DNA from 2 places in the Paenibacillus sp. J31R30 genome. Region 2 is predicted to be linked to the other one. Evidence: riboswitches for the same ligand, from Rfam matches in the RefSeq annotation. Region 2 holds a riboswitch; the other holds the start of a gene.

Region 1 (16,048 bases), on a different contig from region 2:
AGGCTCTAATGAAACCCATTTCGCGATCTTGCGATACTGTTCGTTCCTTCTGTGTGTTCAGAAATGCGATGTGCGTATGGCCTAACTGCAGCAGATGTTCCGTAACAAGTTGTCCCATACCAATGTTGTCGTTATCGACATATGACACACGGGATTCGAACTCTCGATGCGGTCTTCCAATGACTACGAGCGGTAGATTTCGCATGATTCGTTCTGAGATTCGTTCATCATTTTCAACGGGATCGAGAAGAATGTCGCCATCAACAGGGTCTGTCGCTACATACTCAACTTGCTTGGAGAATTGGGTCGACAGTGTGTTTACAAGCAAACGATAACCCTGGCTATAGCACTCTTTTAACACACCATTAAAAAGGCCAAGATGAAACTGACTAAATTTCACCTGTTCACCCGGCATATTAAGTCCAATAATATTCGTACGTTTGTTCGCTAGACTTCGAGCCCAATAATTCGGTCTGTAGTTCAGATCCAGAGCAGCATCCAGAACGCGCTGTGACACCTCCTTGCTAATGGGTCTCTTCTTACTAAACACGTTTGAAACGGTGCTTTTGGACACCCTAGCTACTTTCGCAACATCATCTATGTTTGCCATATGGGCTCGCCTCACTTCTCTTTAATAGTAAACCGGTTTTATCAAGGCAGTTTCATGGCTGGTTAAATGAATTGTAAATAAAACAAGCTTTGTAAATAGGGAGTTTCCACTAATTTCAAGGGTTTTCTAGGTTTTTCAGCATAAAAAATGAAATAAATCATGAAACCGGTTCGACGATTTCCTTTATTACGTTAAACAAAAAAAAGAAGAACCCATGGCTTTTACTCCGCCACTAGTTCTTCTTCCCATTTCGAGTTATGGACTCTTTCATCTTCTATTCTACTCGCTAACTTGCAACAGCCTGCTTTTTCTTTTTCCACGGCCGAAACACCGAAATACAAAGGATAAACACCGTAACAGCGACTTGCACGTAGATCGCATATTGACGCATCGTCTGATTGTGCAGAAACTCTGGATTCGTTAATGCCAGTGCTTTTTCCGTTTCTAAAAGCGTCATATTGGCCAGCATTAACTTATCCACAACGAATATGCCCATGATGGTCTGTCCGACAAAAAGAATCCATTTCACGGTGACCCACCGATGCTTGAAAAACCCCCAGCTTGTCAGCAGGCCATACAAAAAGCCTACAAGCAATGTGCCCACCGCCCCCGTTCGAATAATGCTGTCACTGATGACCACAATCCTTTTATATGTTGCAAGTGTGTCATCATAGGTGGCAAGGCTAATGCCCATATTTAAGGCTAATGAACTCATGATGCCGCCAAAAAATAGCGAAACAAGCGAGATATGCACAATTTTCAACCATTTCATGCCGACTGGACTTAATTTTTTCATTGATAATCCTCCCCATGCGTTAACTAAGGAGCATTATACCTTCACAATGTTGTGAACTTGTGAAGATGCGTTGCGATTTGGATGAATGTCCCCACAAGCTGGTAGAGTAAAGGTATACTAAGTTTAATTCGTTATGGAAATGAGGATTATGGGCATGACACATACGCTTTTACTCGTCGATGATGAGCGACAGGTGCTTGAATTCATGGAGCCCTATCTGCGGCAGGAAGGCTTTCATATTGTAACAGCTACAACGGGAACGCAAGCTTTGGCGCTCGCCCACGAACATAAACCTGCACTCGTTGTCCTAGACTGGATGCTGCCAGAAATGAGCGGAATCGAGGTTTGTCGGCGTTTGCGCAGCGGGTCCAGCCACGTCGGGATCATTATGGTTACGGCGAGAACGGATGAGACGGATAAAATTGTGGGTCTTGAGGTCGGCGCCGATGATTATTTGACGAAGCCATTTTCCCTGCGGGAGCTGGCAGCCCGAATTCGTTCGGTCCTGAGAAGGCTCGCTTTCCATGAAAAGGGCGAAGCGGAGGAACTACAACGCGGCGATTTGACGATTCATGAGGCGAAATGTCTGGTCCGTAAACGGGGCCAAGAGATCTCGCTCACGCCAACGGAGTTTAAGCTGTTAATCACATTGGCAGCGAGACCAGGGATTGTGTACAGCCGACTACAATTGCTGCAAAGCGCGTTGGAGGATGACTTTCTGAACGACGAACGTACCGTAGATGCGCACATTAGTCACCTGAGAAAGAAAATTGAGGACAATCCTTCATCTCCCCTTTTCGTGCAGACGGTATATGGATTCGGCTATCGGTTCGGTGATCAGCTATGAGTGTAAGGCGCAAGCTGTTTATTACGATGATTTCCTTCATTGTGGGAATGGGCATCATCTTTGCAGTGGTCACACAGTTCTTGACGAAGGATGTGCTGCAGGTGATGGTCGAAGCCTCGCGGCAGGATGAAATCGGCGAAGTTTCACAGTCTCTCCTGCAATACTATCAAACGACTGGAGAGACATGGACGGGGATTGAATCTTATTGGGCAGCTCACCTTCCTAAGACATTTAGGGAAAAAGGGGCAAGTGTGATCCTGATGGCTCCGGATTCCCATGTCGTGTTGACGAGCGGGGATACTCCGGTTAAAAGAGTCCGAACCTTCGGCATTCGCAGCAACCTCATGTTGGGTGACGAACGGATTGGCACATTGATCTACCATGATGCAGGTGCGGAAGTGATGTCCCAGCTGCGCATTGGCGTTCTCAGCTCGACCCGTTTCCTGCTCATCGCAGGGACTTTCGTCTTCGTGGTGTTTTCCTTCTTCCTAATCTATTGGCTCGCTAGACGACTAACCGCTCCTCTTCGTTCGCTCATTCCTGTGCTCGATCGATTAGGCAAAGGCGAATACGGCATTCAAGCGCCTGTGACCAGCCGAGATGAGTATGGCAAGGTAGCTGAAGCCTTTAATGTGATGTCTGCGCAGCTCGGGCAAGCAGAGATGCTGCGCCGGAACATGGCCGCTGACGTGGCGCATGAGCTGAGGACACCGCTGACTATCATCAGCGGTAAGCTTGAACTGCTCCAGCAGGAGGCGCATCCCATTCTGCCGGAAGTGCTGCTGCCGCTGCAGGATGAGCTCATTCGCTTAACGCGGCTTGTTGATGACCTCCATCAGCTATCGCTGGCAGAAGCCAAAAAGCTTCCGCTAGAACGGAAGCCTGTTGATATGCATAGTCTTCTAGAACGCATTGTGGAACATCTTGCGCCAGATGCACAGAGTAAGGCTGTGAAGCTCTCACTTCATGGCGCTGTGGAGAATACCGTTCTCTGGGTCGACGCTCATCGGATGACGCAAGTGTTCTATAACTTGTTGACCAATGCCATCCGGTATACGCCCGAGGGTGGTGAGGTCAAAGTATGTATAGAGAGGTTGGGTGATCGTCACCTTCGTCTCTCCGTTCGCGATACTGGCATGGGCATCGATGCCGCGCATCTGCCGTTCCTGTTCGAGCGTTTCTACCGAATGGACGAAGCTCGTGCCCGTAATAGCGGCGGTATGGGGCTTGGTCTCGCCATCGCCAAGCAATTGATTGTGGCCCATGAAGGGACCATCGAAGTGAGCAGTCGATTGGGGGAAGGCTCCGTGTTTACGGTCACGCTCCCCTTCAACACGCGTGCTATATCTAATTTGGTGACGGGGTGATTACTCCGTTACCCATTGCGTTTTCAAGGCAAAAGGAACACGCGCCGCCTTCGTTGGAATGACTTCCGGATAACCAACGTAGATGAAGCCGACCATCTCTTCTTTGCCTGAGAGACCGAAGTTCTCTTGCATTTTCGGATGATACGTGGGATCACCTGTACGCCAGATCGTGCCCAAGCCCAGCGCATGCGCGGCTAGCATCATATTCTGTACAGCGCAGTGCACAGCCGCATACTCCTCAATCACGGGTACGACCGGCTTCTCGGACGGAGACACAGCTACAGCGATCACGAGCGGAGCTCGAAACGCTTTCTTCTCAGTGCTGTTGCGAAGCTGCTCTTCTTCTTCCTCCGTCAGTGCCGCATCTGCACCTGACTTCGCTTCCGCAATGGCGACCTCGGCGTATCCGCGCCCTAATAGTTTTCTGCCTTCGCCCGACATCACCCAGAACCGCCAAGGTTCCGTATTCGCGTGATTCGGTGCCCAGACAGCCGCTTCCAATATCTCTTCAATCAGCGCGTGCTCGACGGGATCCTGCTTGAGTTTCCCAATACTGCGCCGCTGGCGAATCGCTTCTTTCACTTCCATGCTTCCCACTCCCACTTTCAGCTAATATCATAACTTAACTGTACATGTTCCCACACGCATTTTCAATTTCCGTCTTCATCGGACACGATGGCGCAGTGCTCATACAGCCAACAATCTAAGCAAGGGACCCTCCAAGCCATGAATATGGCGGGGGCCTCTCTTTTGTGAAGGCTGCAACAGTGCAAAAAGGCAACCTTTCCAGCGGCTGGACCGCCCGATCTAACATACATGCAAATAGGCAACTATTTCCGCCACCACGCCACTTCTGAGCACCTTTTCGGTCTAAAAGGTTGCACTTACGCACTTATTTCCCACCGTTTCGCCGTTTTCTCCCAAAATAAGTGCCTTGTAGCATCTTTGACCACTTACGCGCAAAAAAAGGATCCCTACGAGCCTAACCTCGCGGGATCCTTTTTCAAATCGTCTATGTATCATACCTTATTTATCTTTTTTCGCGTGTGAACCGTCGCAGTTCCCCTCAACATTTTGCGTGTTTCCGCATGCACATTTACCCATGATCTCTACCTCCTCCAAATGTTATCTTGTTGAGTTCAGTCTACCTCAACTCACTTACATTTGTAAAGTAGTTAATTAAAAGTTAGCAAATGAGGATAATTATCATTCTCAGTGGACCAATTTCACGCAAGTCAGACGTCCTATTCAGTGTTCTATCCGTCGGAAGGAAAGATAACTTCACATGAATTTAGCACTCTCTTGGTTCGACTGCCAGAAATTTGACAGTGACGTGGATGCTCAGGCAAGCTATAGTTGTAGCAACAAGACAAGCACGTGAAATACTAGATGTCCTGATCTGCTAGAAACACAAATCTAGTAACATGCCAAGGAGGCCTTCCTATATGAAATCTAATAAAAAACTTACACTGATCTCGACGGCTGCCATGGCTTTATCCTTATTCACTTCTCTGGCACTCGTTCAACCTGCCTCCGCTGCCGTTAAAACAAGCGCTGATTTTACAGATTTAGCTGGAAGCAACGCAGCTTTGAAGACCAAAATCGATCGTATGATCGCTGATGGTATTTTCGAAGGCGTCTCGGATACAACTTTCGGAATTGCGCAAAATATGACTCGTGCTCAATTCGCTAAAGTGGCTACGAAAATCTACAATGTCCCGGTTGATCTTACTATTAACGTGTCCAGCTTCACGGATGTTCATGCGAATGACACGGCTAACGGTTGGGCGATCCCTTATATTGAAGCGGCCAAAAAAGCCGGTCTCATCGACGGCGTTACAGATACAACCTTCCACCCTGGCGAATCCGTTACCGCGGCCCAGTTGGATACCGTGCTTCTTAAAGGATTAGGAAAAACAGTTTCTATGGCCAGTTCGCCTTGGTACACTGATGCGGTTAAGCAGGCCACTGCACTAGGTATTCATCCAACTAGCAAAGGTGGGGACCAAGCCGCGACTCGTGAGGACCTCGTTCTTAGCTCATATGGGGCTCAAGATGCATTTAACGCTCAGAAGCCGCCGGTCGTATCACCATCTACCCCAAGCAATGTATCCATTGTAGGTGATTACCATTTAGCTAGTGTCATCGATAGTGGTTTAACTAACTCGGCTACAGGTATCATCACAAAAACGATAGCTGAAGATCCTACTCAAAGTAAATTTGCAAAAGAGATCAAAGTAAAATTCACATCACCTGCTGGTGAAGATGTTGCCATTCCGGGAATTGTACAGTCTGTTGTCTCTTTAGATCCTAGCATTGCCAAAGTAGGCCTTACTTCCGACCATCATGCCTACGTGCTGGGGATCAAACCAGGAACTACTGACGTAAGTGTTATTGTGCAAATTGGTACAGGGGAAGCCAAACAACTGCATGTCAGCGTAACTGTCCAGAGTGATCCTGTTACTGTGAAGACTTTGACTGCAGGGGAAACTTCCATTACTGAACTCATGGCAATAGATGTAGCTGACAATGTGTACAAAGCTAATTTCAACGCTTACACAGCCATGGATCTTACGGCTACAGATAGCTATGGAAACATTTACAAGGGCCTCGACATTCCTAATTACAACTTTGCTCTAGGCACTTTATTTATCACGAATGATGTGCGAGGCGAAGCAGGTTCCACTGTTGGCTCGGTATCCGTTGATTCCGATGGCATCGTGCATGTAACGGGAAATGTGACATATTTTGAACTTACAGCTGTTTCAGCAACGGGTGTAAAAGTTACTAGTTACGTTACACTAACGAAATAAAGTGAAGTTGAACGAAGGAATGCAGCTCCCCACCTGGGGAGCTTTTTTTGTACGAGGATGCACACTCGCCTACATCATACATATATTGCTAGTGCCCATCATTTTACAGAAAGGGGTCGGTCTCGATGTACAACGACCCAACCTTGTATCCTTATCCCCCAGTTCAGTATCATCTGTATCCAGTTCATCCCTATCACTATGCACCATACTGGGCGTGGGACCGCGACTTTCCGCCAGTGGATACCAAAATGCTTTCTAATTCAGTCGTGATCTCTGAGCACTTGCTAAAGGATGCCTCCATGGTCGTCAAAAAGCTCACAGACCCCTCAATCGCACAGCAATTAATGACGAATGCTCAAAGCGGCAACAAAAAAGAAGTAGATCGTATCGTTAATACCTTCGGTAGTGACTCGAATATCGAAACTAGCTACTCTCCCAGTGCTGTACAGTTCGTGGTTGGTCCACGCATCACCGGAAATCCATGCTGCCGAGTCACCCTAATGCTCAAATGGGGCGAATAATGAAAAAGAGCAATCCAATCCTCATAAGGGGTTAGATTGCTCTTTTTGATTTACTTCTCCTACACAATCAACGGATATCCACACTGCTCAGAAGCGGCCACGTTACCGCTAGCCAATGAGCTGCTGCAATGAGCATGACCCAGTAGAGGCTGTAATACACATCCAACTTGGAGTAGGAGGATACATAATAGTACGTGCGTTTACGACTCATCGAAAAACGCTTCGCTTCCATCGCCACCGCCGTCCTGTGGGCACGGCGAATGCTTTGAGCCAGCAGCGGAATGGCGATCATCCGCATCGTGGTGTACCACGACGTCAGCGGATTCCGCTGCTTGCGCTTGCCCCTGACCTTGAGCGCATAGCGAAGCGTCTGCAGCTCTTCAAGGATGACTGGCAGCATGCGCAAGGCCGCCAGGAAGCTGTACGCATACTTCGGCGCGACCTTCCACTGCTGCATCATCGCGTAGAACAACGCGACAGGCCGCGTGGTCAAACTGAACAGCAGGCCTACGGCGGCCACCTGCATACCGCGCAAACCAAGATGGATGCCGCGGTAGAAGCTTTCCTCGGTGATGCGAATAATCCCCAAGTGAAACCATAGGGTCTCTCCGTTTCCGAACATCATCATCCCAGCTGAGGATGACACAAAAAGCAGCAGAAATGGCGAAGTATACAGCAGCAATCTTTTGGCTGGATGACCCGACAACAAGGCTAGCGGGAGCAATGCGCCGATCGTCAGGAACAGCATCATGTTGATATTATGGGTGAAGACGACCACGATGAATAGCAGAATCGACAAGACGAGCTTCACCCCCGGGTTCACCCGGTGCAGCCACGTTTCGCGAAAGCTGAACGTTATTTGCATAGCTGCGGCTCACCTCCCGTGGCTAATCGAGCTGGCGCGGGCGCGCCTTCCGTCACGCGCCCAGCTTCGACCTGCCAGACGCGCGTGGCCCAGCGCTGGACGATCTCGTGATCGTGGGTCACCATCACGATCACGGTTCCGCTGGCGCGCAGCCGCTCCAGCTGCTCGAGCATGCGCAGCGTGCCGCGCGCATCGAGCCCGAAGGTGGGCTCATCCAGCAGCAGGATCCGCGGCCCGCGAACCATCGCGGACGCCACACTGAGCCTGCGCTTCTGGCCCATCGAGAGCTGGAACGGGTGCCGCTCGCGCAGCGCGAGCAGGTCGTACTCTTGGAGTAGCTGCTCAGCCGCTGCCCACTGGCCCCTCTGCTGACCCTTTGGCAAGCCATAGCTCAGCTCTTCCTCCACGGAGTTCGTGACGAACTGGAACTCTGGGTTCTGAAACACGAAGCCGACTTGCTCCGCAAGCTGCTCGACTTTGTTGCCCTTCACACCCGCGATCACACAGCTTCCGCGGGTCGGGATGAGCCGCATGATCGCGAGGAGGAGCGAGCTTTTGCCAGCACCGTTGGCACCGATAACGGTGATCCAGTCACCTGGATAGACGCTAAAGTTATCCACAGAGGTCCTGATCTGCCCGCCGCGAAGCCCTGCGAAATCCTGAAAAACCATAACGGGCTCAAGGGACTTTGCGCCTTCTGGTGCTCTCCTCGGGTCGTCTCTTCTCACTCCCGCTAGCTCTTGACTGATCCCCTGTTCCAGCACTCCCGCAACAGCCCTATTTCCTTGCTCCTTGGCATAATCCTCCCACACCGCGGGATACCAAATGCCATATTCCCTCATTTGATCTTTGTACATCTCGAACATGGCTTGCGGCGGTCCATCTGCTAGCACCCTACCCTCGGGTGTCAGGATGATCAATCGATCGAGTAAATCCAACATGCCGCTAATTTTATGCTCTACGATGAGAAGGGTTTTGTCCCCGCTTATCTTCCTGATCGTGTCCCATACTTGTTTCGTGCCCTCATCATCTAGCAGCGCCGTGGGCTCGTCGAGAAAGAGCACCTCTGGCTCTAGCGCCAGCACACTAGCAATCGCTAGCCGCTGCTTCATCCCTTGAGACAGCGTACTTATCAGCGTGTGCGCATCACTCATCTGCAGCCCAACCAAGTCCAAATAATGCCGAATACGCGCAGGCATCTCTTCCCTTGGCACTTCCTGATTTTCCAGCACGAACGCGATCTCTTCGTCAATATAAGGCATACAGAACTGTGTATCCGGATCTTGAAACACATACCCCCACCGGCTAGGTCTGTGAATCTCATCCGCTTTCAGCGGCAGCTCGATCATGTCAGGCACGATCCCGCTTAGTACCTGAAGCAGGGTCGATTTGCCGCAGCCGCTTGGCCCCAGAAGCAGTACTTTCTCGCCTGGCCTGGTGGAAAAGGAAACCCCCTGAAAGATCAGGGGGGCGTCATCGCCAGGATATTTTAACCTCAGATTCGTAACGCTCATTCCCTCACTCATCTTGTTACCCCAGTACGTCGTAATCTTTTTTGGACACCGGACGAATCAGATTCAGTACACCTGTGCGAGACAATGCACTCGTTAAATAGTACGCGAACACGCCAGCGATCAAAGCGCTGCCCAGTAATCGCAGGCTAATGAACAATACGTAATTCCAGAAGCTGAGCTGTTCAATATAGCCATAATAGGTATCCACGAAGATGGACATGATCGCTGAAGCGAAAGCCGCGAGGATGGTTACCCCAACATTCGTACGGCGATAGCGGAATGCCGCAAACACTAGCTCCGCACCAAGCCCTTGAAGTAAACCAAATACAAGCGTCCCCACTCCCCAATGCCCGCCATACAACGCCTCAATTGTTGCTGCCGCCAGTTCTGCTAATAGGGCAACTCCTGGCTTTCGGATAACGAGGAACGCGAAGGTAGCTGCCATGAACCACATCCCATAGCTTAACTGCTCCACATGCAAGCCTAGCGGCTTCATCAGATCGTACAACGGTCCCCATACCCGATAAATCACACCGAACACCGCGGATATCACAATCGTGATCAAAATATCGGTCAGCTTCAACCCTTGTTTTCTTGCTTCCTTTTGCGCCATCTTCTACTCGACTCCTTTTCCCAAATCCATATTTGTCAATGAGATAGGCGAACACGCCAACCTTGGATACATGGTCTTCTTCGCCCCTTGGGACAAAAAAAGCCCGCCGGATTAACGGCAGGCTTGAACATTCGTGCATAAAAAGCACATAAGGTCTCTACGCTGGCATTATCCAGATCAGATTAACGGTCAGTGGCATAGGGCCACTATCTCAGCCTGACTTCATCAAGCACCCGTGTTGCTATTCATTTGGCTTAACTGTAGCGGATTAGCCGCTTTTTGGCAATCCTTTTTTTCCCAAAGACTGAAAGCATAACGCTTATTTCTCGATCAGATGTTTCAGATCCTGCGTTAACCCGCTCAATTGACGGATGCTGTCCACAATATCCTGTACGCGGTGCTGCTGAACTTCAGCGCTAGCCAATACTTCCTGAACGGAAGCTGCCGACTCTTCTGTGATCGCTGCAACGGACGTCATCTCTTCTGCGACACGCTGTGAGGAGACTTGCAGTTGTTGATTCATGCGTTGCAGATGCTCTGCTTGCGCCATGACTTCCACTGTATTCGTGTTGATAACCTCGAACAATTGGTTCACGCTATCTGTCGATTTCTTACCTGATTCTACGGCTGTAATCCCAACGGCAACCTTCTCAACAGCTGTCACGACTTTCGCCTGAATCGAGCCGAGGATTTCCGAAATATCAGTCGATGCGATGTGTGCATTTTGCGCCAGCTTCCGAATTTCATTCGCCACAACGGAGAAGCCCTTCCCGTGCTCGCCTGCACGAGCAGCCTCAATCGAAGCATTCAACGACAATAAATTCGTCTGATTCGCGATCTCGGCAATGGTGGAAACAATGTTCCCAATTTTCACGCTCTCTTCATTCACTTCATTCATAATGTCGGAGGTCTCAGTGACGATGACGGTTATATCATTGATTTTGAGCGACAAATCTTCCATCTGAGTCTTGCCCTCGTTCGTCATTCTCGCCGTATCCCGCGACCTGCTGCTCATCGTATTCGATGCCGCAGTGGTCTGTTCAACCGTCTCATTCACATTCTGAATGGCTGATGTAATATCGTTAATGCTGGACGCTTGTGACTCAATACCGATTGTAATTTCCTGAAAAGCAGCAACCACTTCCTCCGTAATTCTACCTGTCACAGCAGCATTCTCTTGCAAGTTTCCACTTGATGTACCAAGCACTTCTGTCGTCGTACGCACGCCTGAGAGTACTTCATCTGTTTTCGACCGAGACAGTTCGGATTCTTTTGCGCTTTTGGCAACATTCGTTAGCATTCTTGTACCGATTTGACCTTGACCGATGAGTGTCATGATCGTGAGCAAATAAAAAGCATTCACCCCGATCGGATCCACCGCTGGAGTTAGCGTTGTTATGTAAAAATTCATATTGATAAGACCCAGCACACCATTCAGCACAAGCGGCTTATAATCCATATATAAAGAAATGAGGGCTAGACTTAGGTACAGAATAAATAGACCAAATAACGAAGCACTATTCGACATGAAAAAATAGGAAATCGCGCTAAGCCCGACCGCAATAACATACTTCGTATACGGAATCGCAATCTTCTTCCACGTTAAAATCGTGCATAAAATGGCAATCGGTACGCCAACCGAAGAAAGGGTTATCATCATAGATACAGATGTATACGCAGCCGCGACCCCAAGTGCAAGACACGCCCATAAAAGCTTAACCATTAAGCCATTTCTTCTGTTTAATTCGAGCAGTTGCTCAGACATCGTTACTCCTCCTATTGCTTTCTACAAATTCAGACATTTTCCAACACTATTCCACAAAGAGGTCCCAAAATCCTCTATTTGAGCTGCCGAAATCTGGTTCATAATAGAAGTTGACTTCTACCCTATATAAAAACTACAATTTGTAGTGTCTTCATTATTTTCTCAATTAAGAAAGCTTATCTAGGAAGGATCATTCCACCATACAGGAAGGGACTGAAACGATGACAATGTTGCTTTATATCGGACTAGCCATGCTGATTGCAGCGATTATTGGCTATGTGCTGGCAGCAAGAATGAACAAAGATAATACCTCTCGGTTGAAAAAAGCCGAAAAGCAAGCCCTGAAAAAGAAGCATAAAACCTGGCTCCTTATTTCACACGCCCTACTCATTATCGCTATTGGCAGTGTAGGTACTTCACTCATTCAAAGCTCCGCCGGTAAGTATAGTCTAGACAAGCTTAATTTCCACGCACCTATTAAGGTCACAACAGATAAGGACTTTGGACGGGATCACAAGGATGGCACTTTAATGTACGAGATGAAAATACCTACCTCAGGCACACACAGCCCTCACGATCTGAAGTTTGGCTTCTATAAGGAGAGACCGGGTTATGAGAAGCTTGTCCACAATCTGGAGCACGGCGATATCATCATCCATTACCATCCCGACGCACCGAAAGAGCTGCTCGATCAAATCGAATATATGACTCATTTCGTGACCGCTGGTGCTGGCGTTCTCGCTGTACCTAACCCAGATGTACCTGCAGATCAAGAAGTTGTCGTGACCGCTTGGACGAAAACCATGGCGCTTGCTAAATACGATGAAGCCAGCGTGGGTACATTTATTTACGACTATATCAACAAAGGTCCTGAACAAATCCCTGCTAACGTGCGACTCGGCGGCGGAACGATGTAGTTATTTGCGGATCGCTTCACGATCTGAAACTAGCTCGGTAGGCACTAAACCCGTAATTCGGCGGAAGACACGGTAAAAATAAGAAGGGTCGTTATAGCCGATAAATTCGGCTATTTCGGTTACGGTCAGTGCGGAATGACGCAGCATATAGACGGCTGTTTTGATCCTCGTGACGTGCACGAAATCACTGATGGTCTGACCTGTGACCTGGCGAAAAAGAGACGCCGCATAATTCGGAGATCGGCTGATGCAGGCGCCTAGCTCATCCTTGGTTACATGCTCGCGGTAATGATTCTGGATATACCCCTTCATTTGCTCTACGAGAAGTGCGGTTGCCGAGGTCGTGGCAGCTTGATCCCACTCTCGCTGGAGATACACAAACAGCTCTTGCAGATGCGCTTCACATAGCGCCATGTAATAGGGCTGTTTGTCTTGCCATCCGCGATAGATCAGTCGCAGCCTATCCGCGATAATGTCAAATTTGCCTGTCTGACGAAAGGTATGGGACGATTGCTGGAACAGCGGGAAAATGTCAGCAGCTGCTTGTGCATCTATATGGAGCACAAATTTTTCATGAATTTTTGTAGGCACACTTCGACCATAATAGGGGATAGCTCTCGGAATGAGCAGCCATTGCCCCTTCTCAAGCATTTGTTTTTTCTCGTTGATCCAGTACACACAGCGGCCATAGATCACGAAAATAAGTGTCCAATCAGGGCGCTTATTGGATTGTTCCTCGTTCCATGTGCTGCTTTTATCATAGTGGAAGCCTGTTAGCTGCATGGGATCATCGCCACCTCATTACAATACTATATTACACTCATCATACTATAGTTCATAGAAACTTACATCAATAAGGCATATAATGAAGCCAACTAATCTCTTACATGCGAAAGGAAGTCCTTCACGATGCGTAAAACGAAAATCATTTGTACGATGGGTCCCGCGTGCGACTCCGTTCCTACTCTGAAAGAATTAATTCGCGCTGGTATGAGCGTTGCCAGATTAAATATGGCTCACGGTGATCTCGATGAGCATCGCGGTCGTATTCAGCGTGTGCGCCAAGCTGCGCAAGAAATGGGTGTTATTATCCCGATTCTCATGGATATCAAAGGGCCTGAAATCCGCATCGGTCAATTGAAAGATGCTTCTTATGACTTGCAAATAGGCGATCGCATCGTCTTGACGACCGAACAAATTATCGGCGACTCCAGCCGCGTATCCGTGAACTACCCAGGCTTGCCGCAAGATGTAAAGCCGGGCAATCTCGTGTTAATCGACGACGGCTCCATCGAGCTGCGCGTTGAAATGATCGACGGTACAGAGGTTACTTGTACGGTTTTGAACCCTGCTCAGTTGAAGCAGCGCAAAGGCGTTAACTTGCCTGGTGTTCGTACTTCCTTGCCGGGTGTGACTGAGCGCGATGTGATGCACATCAAATTCGGCGTTGAAGAGAACATTTCGATCGTCGCGATGTCCTTCGTTCGTAACGGCAATGATGTTCGCGAAGTTCGTGCTCTTCTGGAGCAGCACGGCGCTGGCTTGACACCGATTATCTCCAAAATCGAAAACGAAGAAGGCATGACGAACTTTGCTTCCATCTTGGAAGCTTCCGATGGCATCATGGTTGCACGTGGTGACCTTGGGGTTGAAATTCCGACAGAGGAAGTTCCGATCGCACAAAAAGATATGATTCGCGCTTGTAACTTAGCTGGCAAGCCCGTTATCACAGCTACGCAAATGCTGGATTCCATGCAGCGCAACCCGCGTCCTACACGCGCTGAAGTGAGCGACGTGGCGAATGCCGTACTTGACGGAAGTGACGTAGTCATGCTTTCCGGCGAGACAGCCGCAGGCAAGTATCCGATCGAGTCCGTGACGATGATGGCGACCATCGCTGAACGTGTTGAGCAAACGATGGATCACAGCTCCATCGTGAATGCACAGCTTCAATCCAACAACGAAATCACTGAGGTGTTGTGCCAAGCGGTAGTATCCTCCGCGAACAAGCTGCATGCAGCGGCGATTCTAACACCAACCGAGACGGGCTTCACGGCGCGGATGATCGCGAAATATCGCCCAGAAGCACCGATTATCGCGGTAACGAACAGCCTGCACGCGATCAGCCAATTGAGCATGGTGCAGGGCGTAATCCCTGTTCTTGGCGAGTTCTGCGAATCGACAGACGCGATGATTCGCTCTGCGATCAACCAAGCGGAGACGCTTGGTTATGTGAAAAAAGGCGACCTCACCGTCGTCTCCGCCGGTATTCCGGTTGGGAAGTCAGGTACGACCAACCTGTTGAAGGTTGAGCGCGTTTAGATGGAAAACCTCCATAATTCCGGCCGTTTTGGCTTGCGAAACGAAATAGTGGGAGAAACTCCCTTTAATTTCGAGTAATCGCTAGGAAATCGGTGAAATGCGGAGAAATAGATGGGCATATACTTGATAGCCTCCCTTCCACTCTTGTCCTGTGGAATGGGAGGCTTTTTGTCATGCTGGCACCAAGTTGAAATTCGTGAGAAAGCTAGCTAGAAAAAAGGGTACACTAGAGTAACACTTTACTATCGAGTAACGGAGGCTGCACGTGATTATTCGACTTGGATTCGTATCCACCGCAATGGCGATTTTCAACAACACACCTAGCTCGACGTTCACGTACAAGCTTTTCTCGGAGCGGCCGCGCGAGGAGGCCATGCAGCGTGCCATTGACATTGGCCGCAAAAACCTCCAAGCCACACAGCGCATTCTCTATTACAATGCGGCTCATGGCATTCGGTTGTTTCGGCTGTCATCCGCGCTGATTCCGCTGGCCACCCATCCGGATGTGCGGATCGATGTAGCCGCGGAATACGCGGATGAGCTGCGCAAGCTCGGTGACTTCGCGAAGGAGCACGACATCCGGCTTAGCATGCATCCGAATCAATTCACGCTGCTCAACGGAAGCGATAAGGTGGTCGATGCCGCCATCGACGATTTGAATTACCACGCTGCCATCTTAGATGGCATGGGATTGGACGAGACCGCCATCATTAACATCCACGTTGGCGGTGTGTACGGCGATAAGGCCGCTGCGACGCAGAAGCTGCTCGACAATGCACCGAAGGTGCCCGAGCATGCGATGCGGCGGCTTACATTCGAGAACGATGACAAAACGTACACGCTCGAGGAAACGCTCGCCGTGAGCCAGCAACTGCAGCGGCCGTGCATGCTGGATTTGCACCATGACTGGTGCAATCCCTCATCTGTATCCCCCATCGAGCTGCTTCCCCAGATCGTCCAGACATGGGGCGACCTTCCGATGAAGATCCACGTCTCCTCGCCCAAAAGCGAGAAGGAATTTCGCTCGCACGCTGACTACATCGAGCCAGAGATGCTGACAGCTTTTCTGAAAAGCTGCAAAGAGATCGACCTCCCTCG
Region 2 (16,048 bases):
GACCATGTTCACCGAAGGCATGACCGCAGGCCGCGGCTTCATCGCACTCGTTGCAACCATGCTGGGACAGGCCAATCCGATTGGCGTCATGGCTTCCAGCTTGCTGTTTGGTTTAATGGATGCGTTCAGTATCCGACTTCAAGGCTTCTCATTACCAACCCATTTCACACAAATGCTGCCTTATATCGTGACATTGCTTGCGATGCTGTTCTTCCGTAAAAGCAATTACTTGGCGGATGCCCAGAAAGCGAATGGCAGTTCGCGATAAAAGAGATACGCATAAGCTTAGGAGGATGGCAGATGCATAAAGACACCAAAGCGGAACGCATCAAGCGCATGCAAATTCCCGCTGTAGAAGTTCCACTAGAGCTTGCTGGTCGAATTCCGCCAGGCCAGGCGGTTACGGAACGCTTCCCCATTTTGCATGAGGGCGAAGTACCGAACTATGATATGGCGGAGTGGTCACTGCGCGTTTTCGGACAAGTAGCCGAAGAGAAAACATTCAGCTACGACGACATACTGGCCCTGCCTCGCACGCAAATCCAGTGTGATATTCACTGTGTAACCCGTTGGTCCAAGCTGGATACGGTATGGGAAGGCGTGCGCTTCAGAGATTTCCTTCAACTAATCGATGTTAAACCAGAAGGCAAATATGTCATGATTCATGCGGACAATGACTATGAAACGAATGTGCCGCTCGCTGATCTGATGGGTGACGATATCTTATTGGCTATGACCTTCGATGGCAAACCACTCACGCTTAAGCATGGCTGGCCGCTTCGTCTCGTCGTCCCTCATCTCTACTTTTGGAAAAGCGCCAAATGGATTCGCGGCATCGAGTTTATGGCGGAAGACCGCGAAGGCTTCTGGGAGCGCAATGGCTTCCATAACGTCGCCGATCCGTTCCAAGAGCAGCGCTTCTCAGGTGAGGCTATTCCCATCCCAGAAGACGAGTGGGTCAGAAAGGAGTTCGATTAAGTTGCTTTTACCTATCTTACAAGTCAATTCGGAAGACTTAACTCCTTATGCCATCGTGTGCGGCGACCCGTTCAGAGCAGAAGCTATTTCGCGCAAGCTGGACAACGCACGCGAGCTTTCCTTCAGCCGGGAATACCGGACCTTCGTTGGCGAAAAGGAAGGCGTTCCTATCACTGTTGTCAGTCATGGTGTCGGGTCGCCAGGAGCGGCAGTTTGCTTCGAGGAGCTCATCAAAGGTGGCGTCACGACGCTAATTCGCGTCGGCACTGCTGGATCTTATTCCGCCGATGTGCCACCTGGGAGTCTCGTTGTAAGCACCGCAGCGGTACGCGAAGAAGGCTTAACTCGCCAGTTGGTGCCACATGGCTTCCCTGCGGTTGCTGATCACACGGTTACCCGCGCGCTGTACGAAGCCGCTTCTGAAACCGACGGACTCGTGAAGCAAGGAATTACCGTGACCTTGGACGCTTTCTTCCAAGGCGTCGAGGAATTCCCTCATCGTAAATACAAGCAAGCTGGCGCATTAGCGGTCGAGATGGAAATTGCCGCCCTCTATGTCATCGCTTCCCTTCGTGGTGTGCGTGCTGGAGCCATCGTCGCCTTGGATGGCTATGCCGATGCCGATCTGCGGGAAGTATACAATCCGCATACGGATGTCGTTTCTGGCGCTATCGAGCGGGAGATTGATGCTGCGATTCGTGCGATTGTGAAGCTGCATACGGAAGGTAAATAGAGATAGATAAGCTATCTATTCAGTTAGCAGCTCCACCTTATTGCAACCACCAGCTTACATGCACCACCTTGGCTGAGAAGTGCAAAAGTGCATCTTTTTTCTAATAAATCAACGATTTCGGCTGAAATTGATGCGAAAAGGCATCAATTTCTACGATTTCAGCCCTTTCAAGACCTTTCCGATCCAAAAGGATGCTTTTTTGCACTTATTTAAAACGTTCAAGTTCATTCCCCTGAAAAGGATGCTCTTTTGCATTTTTGCCACCAAATAACCAAACAAAAAAAACCTTCAATCCCACTTACAGTGATTTTGAAGGTTTTTTCTCTTATACAATTATGCCAACCATTGCTTCACTTTCGCTGAGAAGTTATTCAGCATCTCTTGTGAACCAAATTGACCGCTGAAATCTTCGATTCCGAGGTAGCCGTCGTAGCCGACTGCTTTCAAATCGCCAAGTACTTGCTTCCAGTTCACGATACCCGCATCAATCGGTGCCCATTCGCTTTTCCAAAGCTTAATGCCGTCTTGTTCCTCGCCTGTAAGCGTCCATGCGGCATTCTTAACATGCACGTGCGCAAGGTAAGGTCCGAGCAATTCAAGGCCCATACGGTGGTTCTCGAAGCCCTCATGCACCATGTTACCTGCATCGTGAAGCACACCAATGTGGTCGGGGTTGAAGCCAGAAACGAGTCGGTGCGCCAAGCTTGCGCTGGTCGAAATCGTTTGGTGATGGATTTCAATCAAGCCTTTCACGCCATACTGCTGCGAAAGCTCTTGGCAATGGTGAAGGTAGTCCACCGCTTTGGCGAACAAATCGTTGTAGTTTTTGCTTTTATCGTAACCAGGCACGCCTACACGAATGAACGGAACGCCTATTTTTTGAGCTGCTTTGAAGACATGCTCCGTTTCTGCTACATCACAGTTATTCAAATACGGTGTAATGCTCAGATTCACTAGGTTTTCATTAAGCGCCGCTTGCTTGAAGCGGTCTAGTTCTGCATCCGAAGCCGATGGATCGATGGAGCACAGATTGTTTCTCCAGAAGGATGGAGTCTCTCCCACTGCGTCCGCAGGGATATCTTTGAAGCGCCACTCAATGCCAGTAATACCAGCAGCAGCGGCCGCTTTAGCAAGCTCTTCAGGTGTTAAATCTGGTGTTGCGACAGTAAATACGGATAATTTCATATATAATCCTCCTTAAGTATAAGCAGATCAGGTTGAATGTTTAACTCTCCTATATTTTGCAGTATAATAAAAACGTATTCATTGCATTAATTGGGCAAAAGTTTGCTTATATTGACTAGGGCTCATATAGAGGAGATCTTCACATGCAGGAAATATATAACAATCTCAATCGGATGATCAGTTTTCGACATGCGGTCACCCATAATCCAATCCCGCTGGATTTCCACCAGCACCAGGATCAATATGAAATCTACTTCTTCCTTACAGGTGACGTTCATTATTTTATCGAAAAGCAAGTATATCCCCTGCAGTATGGCGACCTGCTGATTATGCATAGCAATGAGCTTCATCGGCCTAATTTTCAATCGAAAAAACAGCGTTACGAGAACGTCGTTATTCATTTCAATCCCGCTCTGTTGCAGCAATTCAATTCTCCACAGTTCAACCTGTTGGACTGCTTTGATAACCGCGTTTTTGGTGAGCAAAATCGGATGAGACTGACGCCGCCGCAAATCGACGACATCATGAAGCTCTATGAGCGCATGGAAATGTATCGGCGTCCTCAAGCACTTCCAGGATCAGAGATCCTGTACGTTTCGACCTTCATTGAACTGCTCGTTTTTATTAATCGGATCTTTCAGAATCAAGGCAAACAAGAAGAGCAAGTCATGATGCCAGACAAGCTCTCCTCCCTATTCACTTACATTGACGAAAATCTAGATCAAGACCTCTCCCTCGAGGTATTGGAGCAGGTCGTCTACATGAACCGATCGTACTTATGCCGTCTGTTCAAAAAACATACAGGCAGCACGATTCACGAGCATATCCTGTTCAAGCGTATTGCCAAGGCGAAGCATTTGCTGCGCGAGGGCTCCACAGTCACCGACACTTGCCAGCTCGCAGGCTTCAATGACTATTCAAACTTTATTCGCACGTTTAAAAAGGCTGTCGGACTGCCGCCGCGGCAGTACCAATCGCAGCAGCGACGAGTTTAAAAGGCCGAAGCTCACCTTGGAAAATCGCAATCCCCTTTGAACATTCAAATCCATCCGTAGGAGTTGATTCCATCTGTCACACGATCAAATTCAATCCACTCAAGGACTAGCCCTTCTTGCCCGAATCCGTGAGTATTGCACTACGCTGCCAGAAGTAGAAGAAAAGGTAGATGGCTTTGGCCACACCACCTTTCGTGTCAAAGACAAACCTTTTATTTTTATGGGCGAGACCGATGGCCAAATCTCAACATCACTCAAAACGAACCTTACTACGCAGGAGTTCCTCTTAGGTCAGGACGGCACAGCTTATCACAAAACGCCTTATATTGGCCGTCATGGCTGGGTTAGCATTTTGAACGTTGAACTCGTGCCATGGACAGAGATTCAGGACTTGATCGTGGAAGGGTATGCGCGAACTGCGCCAAAGAAGCTCGTCCAGCAGTTGAAAGTCACAATGTCATAAAGCTTGTTTGCAACAAAAAAGAGGTTGCCCACGTCTATAACGACGATGGACAACCTTTTTTCATAAAACGGGCAACCTATTTCAGGTTCTCCGGATTCAATACGAGAAGCTCTGGCAATACGAACAGGCCGTCCTTACGGATCAACACATCGTCAAACCAAATTTCACCGCCGCCGTACTCAGGACGTTGAATGTTGACCATGTCCCAGTGCAACGAGGATTTATTGCCATTGTAGGCATCATCATAACAATTCCCTGGTGTGAAGTGGAAGCTGCCGTCGATTTTCTCATCGAACAGAATATCCTTCATCGGATGCTTGATATAAGGATTCACGCCAATAGCGAACTCACCAACGTAGCGTGCACCTTCGTCCATATCGAAAATTTCGTTGATGCGATCCGTGTCATTCGCTGTCGCTTTAACGATTTTACCATTTTCGAAATGAAGCACAACGTTCTCAAAAATAAAGCCATCATGCGGTGAAGGCGTGTTGTACGAAATGATACCGTTAACGGAATCACGCACTGGAGCGGAGTACACTTCGCCATCTGGAATGTTCAGCTCTCCATCGCATTTCACGCCGCCGATGCCTTTGATCGAGAACGTCAAATCCGTGCCAGGACCAACCAAACGCACTTTGTCTGTGCGATCCATAAGCTCTTTCAACGGATCCATCGCTTTGGACATTTTGCCATAATCCATCGTACATACATTGAAGTAGAAATCCTCGAACGCTTCTGTGCTCATACTAGCCAGCTGCGCCATGGACGACGTTGGGTAGCGAAGAACAACCCATCTTGTATCTTTAATACGGACATCAAAATGAACCTGTTGATAGTACACGGAATTGTACAACTTCATTCGATCAGCCGGAATATCCGACAGTTCATAAATATTTGCGCCGCCGCGTACACCTATGTAACCTTGCATTTGTTTCATTTGGAACGCATCAGCATCCGCCCACGTTTGCATTTGAGCTTCAGTACCGTTCATAACGAGCTCGCGAATCACCGCATGATCACGCAAGTTTACGAAAGGATGCGCGCCAGCAGCGTGAACCTTTTTCACGATTTCTTTCACCAGCGCAGAATCAATGCCGTACGCTTCAATTAAAATATTTTCTCCAGCTTTCGCTTTCACGGAGTAATTCACCAATACATCAGCAAGCTTAGTTAATCTAGGATCCAACATGTGTTATCTCTCCTCTTCGGTGGCGGGTTCGACGGGGTCAAATCCCCTCTCATGCGTCTGAAAGCCGACCGTCGTCAAATAGAACCAGTCCCCATTCTCTTCTTGCTCAGCGTCCAGCTCATAGATTAAAGCGCGGAATTTCCTCAACCATTCGGTAAATTTCGCTCTACTCATCTGCACTTCAACCTGCGTCATAAGAATAGGCCATTGGGATCTGTCGGGGGACGGAATTTGAAACGCCTCTTCTGGCGCATGAATTGCTCTGTTTCTAGCATGTCCAAGTACGCTCAAAGTACGTTCTCGGTAATAATTTTCTACTTCCGAAACATATGGGAGCAAGTTCTCGCCAGGCACAAAACCACGTGCTACAGCACGATAGAATTTTTGTACAATACCATTCTTAAGCTCCGTACGAACAACAAAAATTAAATTATGACGCTCAAGCTCATTCAAATGATAATGCACCTTTGCGCGCGCCATCCCTAACAGTTTAGCCAACTGCTGGCCGGTATAAGCCTTCTCTATGAGATAAAGCAGTACTCTAGCGCGGAGTGGATCACTAATTGTTTTGAGTTGTTCGAGTTCTTCAATGATATAAACAGGTTGCAGTTTCATCGTGGATCCGACCTCCCTCTCTAGTACCAAGTTTAACGTAGATGCCATCTACTAGAACGAGTGTATTAAACTCGAAAAAGCCCTCCGACATGCACTTCCTGGTCAACTTTTAATCTCTTATCAAGATTAATTAAACGACGGTCAAATCTTTTTAACCGTATCATAATGCTAAACAGAATCTATGTCAATTGCGGTTTAACTACCTAATGATTCAGTACGAGACCTTTTTCCATGCGACATTTCACCGCTTTAAAGGATTACCGAAATTAAGCTTTCTACTATGGTAGCAAAAAGGGACGTTTCTGTCACCAATAAAGGTAGAAACGTCTCTAAGAAAGTGAAAAGCCGGGCTGAACTAGCCAGTTCATCTGTTATTCGTTATCCTAGTACGCGAAAGTGAGGATGGTATAGTTCCGGCAGAAACTTTGGCGTATTCATCTATCAATTGTTTAAGTCTAGTAATTTCAACGAACAAATAATGATATCAGATACTCAAAACCACACAATTTCAACGAACAAATAATGATTTTTGTCATTCGTTACTCTGAGCGTGGAATGAGGGGTGGTAAGTAGCTACTTGCAGAGCAGCTTGCGTAACGCCTCGGCAGCTTCACGCGGTGAGCGCGCACCCGCGATGGCGCTAACCACCGCCACGCCGTCCGCCCCAGCGCGGATGACGGCGCCTGCATTCGTGGCATCGATGCCCCCGATGCCCACGAGCGGCAGCTGGATGCCGCCTGCGCGCATCCGCACAATAGCGGCAGGCCCCTGGACCTCACGCGCATCGAGCTTCGTGCGCGTGGCGTACTGGGGGCCTACGCCGAGATAGTCGGCGCCTTCGGCCAGCGCCGACTGGGCTTCGCCCAGATCGTGGGCCGATACGCCCACGATCATATTAGGCAGCCGCTTCCGCACGGCAGCGGCCGGAGCATCCTCTTGGCCGATGTGGATCCCATCGGCCTCAAGCTCTAGAGCCAGCCGTTCATCATCGTTCACGATGAACGGGATCCCGCGCTGCGCGCAAAGGCGGCGCAGCCGTGCGCCTAGCGCGAGCAGCTCCGGCCCCTGCAGGGCGCCGGGGCCCTTCTCGCGCAGCTGAAACATCGTGATGCCGCCGTCGATGGCGGCTTCCAGCACTTCATACGGGTCAGCCCCTGCACAGTTAGGGCTGCCCATCACCAAATACAACCGCAGCGCCTCGCGCAGCTGCACCTCATTCAAGTTCATAGCACACCTCGCGTGGCAACATCTTTGATATCAACAGCACGAACACCCTGCTGATACGCCCAATGATTCGTCGGACCATGCCCGCTTCCGATATGTAAAGGCTCCGAAATCGCAGCCTGGATGAAGCTTTTTGCCAGCTGCAGGGACGCCTTCGTTGTAAGTCCCTGCGCCAATCCCGACGTCAAAGCGGCCGCAAAAGTACAGCCTGTTCCATGCGTATGCGGGGTAACCAATCTTTTCGAAGTAAACTCGGTAAAAGAAGCTCCATCATACAGGAGGTCCGTCGCCTGCTCAGTATTCGCTTCATGGCCGCCTTTGATCATCACGTGCTTGCAGCCGTATGCATGAATTCGTATCGCTGCCTTCTGCCGGGAGTCCCCGTCCGTAATCCGCATCCCGCTAAGCGCCTCTGCTTCAGGGATATTCGGTGTTACTACATCAGCTAGCGGCAGCAACTCCTGAATCATCGCGTCAATCGCCTCTTGCTGCAAAAGTGAAGCCCCGCCCTTGGCTATCATCACCGGGTCTACAACAATTTGCTTCCAGCCATATTGATTAATCGCCGCCGCCACAATGCGAATAATCTCTCCGCTGAAAAGCATCCCCGTCTTCAAGGCATCAGGTCGCAAATCTTCCCCAATGGACGCCAGTTGGCGCTCGATCGCTTCCGCGCTCATCGGGTAGACCCCTTGCACCCCCAGCGTATTCTGTGCGGTTACTGCCGTAATCACGGACATGCCGTACACGCCGAGTTCTTGAAATGTCTTTAAATCCGCCTGAATGCCAGCTCCACCGCCACTGTCGGAGCCGGCAATCGTCAATGCTTTGTAAATCGCCATGGTTCTCCCCCTCTCGCACTAACCTTCGGAATTATATGACCTAACGGTCAAGACAGACACTATCGATATTCGCATAACTATCTCCATAATCTAACGGACACGACAGCCGTTATACAGCCGAATTCTCCAAGTAATCGGGAAATTCTACTATATAGCGACCTCTGTGTCCGTTAGTGTTTCAAAACATTATATATAAACCAAATAACGTATTCTGTGCCCGTTAGCCAAAGCCAACCTACACCCGGCTCAACCCATCCATCGGACTGCTCGCCGACGCGTAGCGCTTCTTCGGAATACGCCCCGCCTCAAAACCAGCGCGTCCCGCTTCGATCGCGAGCTTCATGGCGTATGCCATTTTGACAGGATCCTTCGCACCAGATACTGCCGTGTTCAAAAGCACACCGTCTGCTCCCATTTCCATCGCCAACGCCGCATCCGAAGGTGCACCAATCCCTGCATCCACGATCACGGGAACTGTCGCCTGCTCGATGATGAAGCTCAAGTTCAGCGGATTAATGATCCCCTGCCCCGTCCCGATCGGTGATGCGCCAGGCATAATCGCATGTACACCGAGTGCTTGCAGACGTTTAGCCAGCAATACATCATCCGATGTATACGGAAGCACGATAAAACCTTCCTCCAGCAGCATTTCTGAAGCTTTCAGCGTTTCAACTGGATCGGGCAGCAGTGTCATTTCATCGCCGATGACCTCGACTTTGATCATGTCGCATAGGCCTGATGCCTTCGCTAGTCGCGCGATGCGAACGGCTTCTTCGGCCGTCTTGGCACCAGCGGTATTCGGAAGCAGCGTGAAATTCGCTGTATCCAGCATCGACAAGAAATTCGGCTGACTCGCCTCAAAAATATTCATCCGCCGTACTGCAAACGTCAAAATTTGGGACTCACTGATATCCACCGCTTGTTTTTGAATCTGAAAATCAGGGAACTTCCCCGTACCTAGCAGTAAACGTGAACGAAACTCATATGGACCGATTTTTAACATGTGTTTATCCTCCTCCAACGAAATGAACGATCTCAATTTTGTGACCTTCTGCAAGCTCGGCTCCAGCGTGATCCTCTTTATGTAAAATGGCTGCGTTATGCTCCACCACGAGCATTTTGTCACTTAAATCGAAGTGAGCGAGCAGCTCCACAACGGTCCGAATCGTATCGGGCACGTCTACTTGTTGACCATTAATGTGTAGTTTCAAATCTAATCAATTCCTTCCCTGTGGCTGAAAATACGTCCTCAACCTGATGACTCACTCGCGTAGTATCTGGCGAAAAATCTGGGCTGAAGGCCTCCAACCAAGGGGCTAACGCTTGTATCCCTTGTTGGCCTACGCCATCTCCGCCTACAATCCAATCCGCCATCACCTTCCCGGTGATCGGACTTAGCAGGATCCCGTTGCGGTAATGCCCGCACGCTGTATACAAGCCTTCCACCGTCGGCACTTTGCCGATGTAAGGCAGTCCGTCGGCAGTCTGCGGGCGCAGCCCCGACCAAGCCTTCTCCCACTCTGCGTCGCCGAGTGCGGGCATCAGCCCCCTCGCGCGTTCCATCAGCTCGGCTATGCCCGAGAGCGACACCTTGCGGTCATAGCTGTTCGGCACGACGGTCGCGCCGACTACCAGCCGTCCGCCGGCTTTCGGAACGATATAGCACCCTGGCGTGAACAGGGTTTTCTTCAAGACAGGCTTCGGCGTCCTAACGGAGAAGCACTCGCCCTTCACGGGATACATCGGCAACTCTATGCCGATGCTCCCAAGCAGCTGACCGCTCCACGTGCCTGCGGCGACGACGACGTGGTCGCTGTAGAGCGGACCGGCGGCCGTCAGCACGCCGATGACGCGCTCCTGCGCGGTCAGCAGCCCTTGCACCTGGGCGAACGGTTGCACGTTCGCCCCAAGCACCCCAGCCGCCTGCGCGAATGCCGCCGCAAGCAGCGGAGCATCTACCTGCCCATCCTCGGGCAGGTAGAGGGCTCCGCGCGTTGCTCCGCTCAGCGCGGGCTCTATGGCCGTGGCTTCAGCAGCGCTGAGCCACTGGGCCTTCTCGCCCGCCGCGTGTTGGAGCTTCTCCCGCGCGCGCAGCTCTAGCTCTTGAACGTCGCTGAGCGCGACGTTCAGCAGCCCCTCACGGACGAGACCGATGTCGATGCCCGTGAGTTCTCGAAGTTCCCCGCTTAGCTCGGGGAACATAGCACGGCTCTTGCGCGCCCATTGGAACAGGGCGCCGGTGTCCTCCATCTCGGACTGCGCGCCGAGCATGCCTGCTGCCGCAGCCGAGGCTTCTGTGCCCAGCTGGCTGCGCTCCAGCAGCGTGACGGTCTGGCCTCTTTTGGCCAAGTAATAGGCGATGGATGCACCAATAACACCACCGCCAACGATGATGACATCTGATCTAGTTGTTGCTGACATTAACTCACCTCTATCTGCCTAAGCTCATCGTGATAGGCTTGAACGGCTCCGAGAGGATCCGCCGCTTCCCATATTCCGCTCATGACTGCGATGCCAGCTGCTCCTGTATCCAGAACAGACCTTACTCTCGCAGGCGTCATTCCGCCAATCGCAATCACCGGAATATTAACGTGATTAACTAAATGTCGTAATGGCTCCAAACCTCTTGGCGGCACTCCCTGCTTCGAGTTTGTCGCAAAAATATGGCCGAACATGACATAGTCGGCTCCTTCTTTTTCACGCCATTTCGCCTCATCTGCCTGATGCACAGAGACTCCGATGCGCTGTATCCCTCGACACAATTCATCTTGAATAACAAGCGATGGCGTCGTGCCTGGAAGCTGAAGCCCCCCTGTCTGTAAGGCTAGCGCAATAGAAGGGAAACCATTGATGTACAGACTTTTAGCTGGAATCCCTTGCTCCAACAAGTACTGTACACCGATAAACACTTCGTCCAAGGACTTCGTTTTCTCACGAATATGAATTGCTGTGACATACGGATGAATCTGTGCCGCAATCTTCGCTATCTCTGACCATGTAATCTTCCCATTGGATACGACATGCAGCTCTTTCTCCGACACCTACAGCCCACTCCTCTCCACCAAATATCACTTGTGCTCATAAGCAAGCAAACCATCCTGACATCGCCGTTAAATATAAAAAAACCACTTTCCTCCGGAAAGTGGTTGTAGGCTGCCTCATCATAAACAGATATTAAATCGGCTCCAAAGCTCGTTCCACTTTCCTCCGCTGGCATAAACCAGATCAGGTTCAAAGGGTTCAGTCTACACTGTCTCAGCCTCACGGCGCCCCTAGGGATTCATTCGTATGCAATTACTCAATATCATAGCATGACAGCCAACACTTGGAAATAACAAATTTCCTATTGAAACCATTTCCAATACTTCTCGTATAGCATATCAGTAAATCTTATATTAAAGGGGTGTTTTCAATGGAACCATTTGTACTGCCTGAACCCGATCGACGAAGACCAACTTCGCTTCCGCCAGGCTTGATGACCAAAATCATAATCGGCCTTATTGTCGTTCTCGTTCTTATCTTTGGTAAGTCCACCTTCTATACGGTGCAGGAGCATGAGAAAGCGGCCATTTTGACATTAGGCAAATATACGACGGAGAAGGAAGCCGGGCTTCACTTTAAACTCCCTTTCCCTATTCAACAAGTCATTGTACTGCCTGCCAAAAAGACACAGCGTATCCAAATCGGCTTCCGTGAAGCCAATGGTAAAATTACACCCGTCGAAGAAGAAGCGATGATGATTACGGGGGATGAAAATATTTTATCCGCTGATGCCGTTGTCGAATGGAATATCAGTGACATGCGTAACTACTTGTACAACATTGATAATGCCGAATTGTTCCTTCGCAATTCCGCGAGTGCAGCGATTCGTTCGGTGATCGGCGCTACAGCGCTCGACTTTGCCATTACAGAAGGAAAAACAGAGGTCCAAGGCAAGGTCAAAGAGCGATTGATTGAGATGCAGACCAAATATCAAACAGGCATCCATATTGTCGATTTGAAGTTCCAAGATATCGAGCCGCCAGCGGGCGATGTGCAAAATGCTTTTAAAGACGTAACGAATGCTCGCGAAGAGAAAAACACGAAGATTAACGTGGCGACGAAATACGAAAACGATATCCTTCCAAGGGAGCGCGGTAACGCTCAGGCTCTTCTTGAGAATGCCGAAGCTCAGAAGAAATCACGGATTTTGAATGCGCAGGGGGATGTAGCGAAGTTTAACGCCCTCTATGCGGAGTATGCGAATAATAAATCAGTCACAGAGAGCAGGCTTATCATCGAGACGTTAGAGAAAATATTGCCGAATGCCAAAATTTTCATCAGCGATAGCACCGGCGAAACGGTTAAATATTTACCAATTAATGAGCTGCTGCGCACACCTGCTGCTGCAACAGGCACGACACAAGGAGGGACTGCGAAATGACCTTACAAGGCAAATGGATTTTTAGATCCATCATTGGTGTCGTTCTCGTCTTTTTCTTCCTGATCTCCATTTTCATCGTCAAAGAAGGGCAATACCGCGTCGTTCTCAAGTTCGGAGAAGCCGTTCGAATTCAAACGGATCCTGGCATTCATTTTAAAATTCCATTCATTGAATCGGTTCGTACGCTTCCCAAATATCAGATGGTGTATGATAGCAAGCCTACTTCCATTTTGACCAAAGATAAAAAGCCGATCGAAGTTGATAACTATACGGTATGGCGGATTGTTGATGCTCAGCAGTTCCTGCGCACGATTCAATCGATCACTGGCGGGGAAGAGCGCATTGATGCCGCTGTGTATAACACCGTTAGACGAAAGTTATCGGAGATCAATTACAGCGATATCATCAGCGAAAACACGCAACGTGGTAACCTCAATGATGAGATTACGAAGGAAGTTTCGGAGTTGATGGAGCGCGATAACTACGGTATCCAAATCGTCGATGTTCGTATCAAACGTACCGATCTGCCGGATTCCAACAAGCAAAGCGTGTACAAACGGATGATTTCTGACCGTCAATCCATTGCGGCGAAGTACTTATCCGAGGGGGATGAGGAGTCCAAGAAAATCACCTCCAAAGCCGACAGACAGGCAAGTGAGTTGATTGCTCAAGCCCAAGCAGATGCGAAGAAAATTGTTGCTGCAGGCGAGCAGGAGGCCGCTCAAATTTATAACACCGCTTACGGCAAGGACCCTGCCTTCTACAATTTCTATCGTACGCTGGATAGTTACTTGGTCTCATTTAAAGGAGAGCCGGTCATCATGCTGCCTATCGATTCTCCTTACACGAAAATTTTACTTGGTAAATAAATTGGTTATCTCTCAGAGCATGTCATCTACGGATGGCATGCTTTTTTATATTCATGTCATTAACCTTCCTCCAATCGACTCTTATCTTATGTTAATTGATCTGCTACAATTGTATGATCATCATCAATTCGGCTTACGTATGCACCCGTTCTGAACTGGTCACGAAAGGATGTTCACCTAGATGCTGCCTCAGTTAAATCGTCAATTAGAAAAGATTTTGCCGCTCATCACACCCATCAGTGTCCTTGTCGGGGTTCTACTCGGGAGCCACTTATCTGGATTCACCTATTTATCACCATGGTTATTTGCCTTCATGACCTTCTCGGGGAGTATCTCCTCCAGCTTTCGGGAGTTCATCAAGGTTGTCGTTCAACCGCTGCCGCTCCTTGCAACTTTATTTATTCTACATGTCGGGATGCCGCTTATCGCGCTCGGTCTCGGACATGCTGCGTATAGTCACGAACCACTGACCATTACGGGACTTATTCTAGCCGCAGCCATTCCAACTGGGATTACTAGCTTTGTGTGGGTGGCGATTTATCGAGGCAATATTGTGCTGACGCTTTCGATTATTCTGATGGATACGATCCTTTCACCTTTCGTCGTGCCGTATACGCTGTCTGTGTTGGTTGGTACCAAAGTTCAGCTAGATACGTTTGCCATGATGAAAGGTCTCTTCTTCATGATCGTCGTTCCTTCACTCATCGGGATGCTGTTGAATCAATGGACGCGGGGGAAAATTAAGGAGCAATGGGGAGGCCGTTTAGGCCCTTTTTCCAAAATATTTATGGGCATCGTTGTCGCGATTAATAGCTCTGTCATTGCACCATATTTGCGGGACTTCAACGCAAAATTGCTCGGATTGGCAGCATTTGTGCTCATCGTAGCCTCGCTGGGCTACATGATCGGCTGGCTTGTCGCTAGATTGTTCCGCTGGGAACAAGATGTCGTGGTCGCCCTTACTTTTAACAGTGGTATGCGTAATATTAGTGCGGGCGCGGTACTCGCTGTAGCTTATTTCCCGCCACCCGTTGCGATTCCTGTTGTGCTTGGCATGCTGTTCCAACAGTCACTAGCTTCCCTCTTCGGCTTTCTGCTGAATCGGAAATATGCGTTGAAAAGCGATACATCCAGCTTACAAGTTAATAGCGTTAAAAACATGTAAATGGGTTGTCGACGACCGTCTATGTCTGGGAGAATGACTGCTCTGTCGTCTTCATAATGTCATTTAATTTATCACTTAGCGCACCTAGTAAATCCGCAAGCTGTGACGTTTTGCAAATGAGTTGATCCTGCTGGTCTGTACGTTTACTTACGGATTTCACGTTCTTCGCTAGCTGTGTAGATAGATGCGAAATTTCCTCCATTGTCACGCTGAATTGCTGTGTGCTTGCGGATACCTGCTGGGATGCTCCTTGAACATCGCGCATTTGTATAGCAATGGAATGGACTGCTTTCAGTATGTGTTCAAAAGCGCGCCCCGCAGCAACGACAGCATCGTTACCATGCTCGAAGGTTACAATCACACGATCCATCGAATCGATGGATGCCTGATTATTGGATTGAACATCCTGAATGAGATCCGCGATCTGTTGGGCAGAGGAGCTCGTTTGTTCGGCTAGCTTACGGACCTCACTGGCCACGATGGTGAAGCCTTTCCCGTGCTCTCCCGCGCGAGCAGCCTCGATGGCTGCATTCAGGGCAAGCAGGTTGGTGCGTGAAGCAATGTCTGTAATCAAATTAACGATTTGATTAATTTCTTCAGAGCGTTCGCCCAGCACTTTGACCTTTTCCGCTGTCGTATGAATTGTGCTGTTCATCGATTGCATTTGGTGAACCGCTAATTGGATCAATTCATTGCCTTTCTCAGCTTCCAGTGCAGCTTGATCAGAGATGTCGGATATACTCGACGAATTTTCTGCGATGAGAGAGGTATCTTTTAACATCTCGGTAACGGCATGTCTGCTGATTTCCACCCCTTGTTCTTGATTGATCGCCGCTTGCTCTACCTTGTGCATGGTTTGAACGACTTCAGAGGTTAAGCGATTCAGTTCGGAGGACTGTGTAGAGAGTCCATGTGAATTCATGCGAACTTCCTGTGACGTATCGGAGAGACGTTCAATAATGTCTTTGACGGTTTGCTGCAGTTTATCGTTTTGTACTACTTCGAAGGCTCGTGTGGTTTTGCGATTCGAGACGATTTGGTAAAGAACTGCACTAATAAATAAAATCACGAACACCAAGTGGATGGCAACCATTGAAAACGCATACACTTTTGTCCCATACACCAGTTCAGGAAAGAACAAATATCCCAATAGGTGCTGCGCTGCAAATAACACGGTACTGATCAATAGCAGCTTAATGTTATCATAATACATAAGAATAGCCAGCACCATGAAGATCGAAAAGTGGTACTCAACCATGCCTTTCCCCCCGGCAATAATAGAGAAACTGCTGAAGGTAAGGGATAACGCGTGAAGGATGGGTATCCAGGCATGATCTTTATTAAATCCATACAAAATAACACTC

The links. Region 2 has a riboswitch for thiamine pyrophosphate ahead of AC58QO_RS17660 (thiamine phosphate synthase). Riboswitches for the same ligand answer to the same signal wherever they lie in the genome.
Region 1: another riboswitch for thiamine pyrophosphate. It lies ahead of AC58QO_RS29775 (ECF transporter S component); the one in region 2 lies ahead of AC58QO_RS17660 (thiamine phosphate synthase).

Annotation. Positions count from the first base shown of each region.
Region 1 is NZ_JCAUAV010000015.1:109,537-125,584, reverse strand. It holds gene AC58QO_RS29820 (LacI family DNA-binding transcriptional regulator) at 1-610, opposite strand, end outside; gene AC58QO_RS29815 (DUF2269 family protein) at 897-1,406, opposite strand; gene AC58QO_RS29810 (response regulator transcription factor) at 1,561-2,253, shown strand; gene AC58QO_RS29805 (sensor histidine kinase) at 2,250-3,620, shown strand; gene AC58QO_RS29800 (nitroreductase family protein) at 3,621-4,208, opposite strand; gene AC58QO_RS29795 (S-layer homology domain-containing protein) at 5,066-6,433, shown strand; gene AC58QO_RS29790 (YuzC family spore coat inner layer protein) at 6,559-6,954, shown strand; gene AC58QO_RS29785 (energy-coupling factor transporter transmembrane component T family protein) at 7,022-7,819, opposite strand; gene AC58QO_RS29780 (ABC transporter ATP-binding protein) at 7,810-9,333, opposite strand; gene AC58QO_RS29775 (ECF transporter S component) at 9,350-9,946, opposite strand; TPP riboswitch at 10,083-10,193, opposite strand; gene AC58QO_RS29770 (methyl-accepting chemotaxis protein) at 10,266-11,711, opposite strand; gene AC58QO_RS29765 (DUF3105 domain-containing protein) at 11,933-12,628, shown strand; gene AC58QO_RS29760 (helix-turn-helix transcriptional regulator) at 12,629-13,411, opposite strand; gene pyk (pyruvate kinase) at 13,538-14,950, shown strand; gene uvsE (UV DNA damage repair endonuclease UvsE) at 15,216-16,048, shown strand, end outside.
Region 2 is NZ_JCAUAV010000004.1:147,463-163,510, forward strand. It holds gene AC58QO_RS17595 (ABC transporter permease) at 1-268, shown strand, start outside; gene AC58QO_RS17600 (sulfite oxidase-like oxidoreductase) at 301-978, shown strand; gene AC58QO_RS17605 (nucleoside phosphorylase) at 980-1,711, shown strand; gene AC58QO_RS17610 (sugar phosphate isomerase/epimerase family protein) at 2,045-2,896, opposite strand; gene AC58QO_RS17615 (AraC family transcriptional regulator) at 3,040-3,891, shown strand; gene AC58QO_RS17620 (MmcQ/YjbR family DNA-binding protein) at 4,037-4,354, shown strand; gene AC58QO_RS17625 (aminopeptidase) at 4,431-5,546, opposite strand; gene AC58QO_RS17630 (ArsR/SmtB family transcription factor) at 5,550-6,161, opposite strand; gene thiE (thiamine phosphate synthase) at 6,735-7,388, opposite strand; gene thiD (bifunctional hydroxymethylpyrimidine kinase/phosphomethylpyrimidine kinase) at 7,385-8,227, opposite strand; gene AC58QO_RS17645 (thiazole synthase) at 8,463-9,230, opposite strand; gene thiS (sulfur carrier protein ThiS) at 9,235-9,438, opposite strand; gene thiO (glycine oxidase ThiO) at 9,422-10,648, opposite strand; gene AC58QO_RS17660 (thiamine phosphate synthase) at 10,648-11,268, opposite strand; TPP riboswitch at 11,413-11,511, opposite strand; gene hflK (FtsH protease activity modulator HflK) at 11,640-12,650, shown strand; gene hflC (protease modulator HflC) at 12,647-13,519, shown strand; gene AC58QO_RS17675 (bile acid:sodium symporter family protein) at 13,701-14,684, shown strand; gene AC58QO_RS17680 (methyl-accepting chemotaxis protein) at 14,704-16,048, opposite strand, start outside.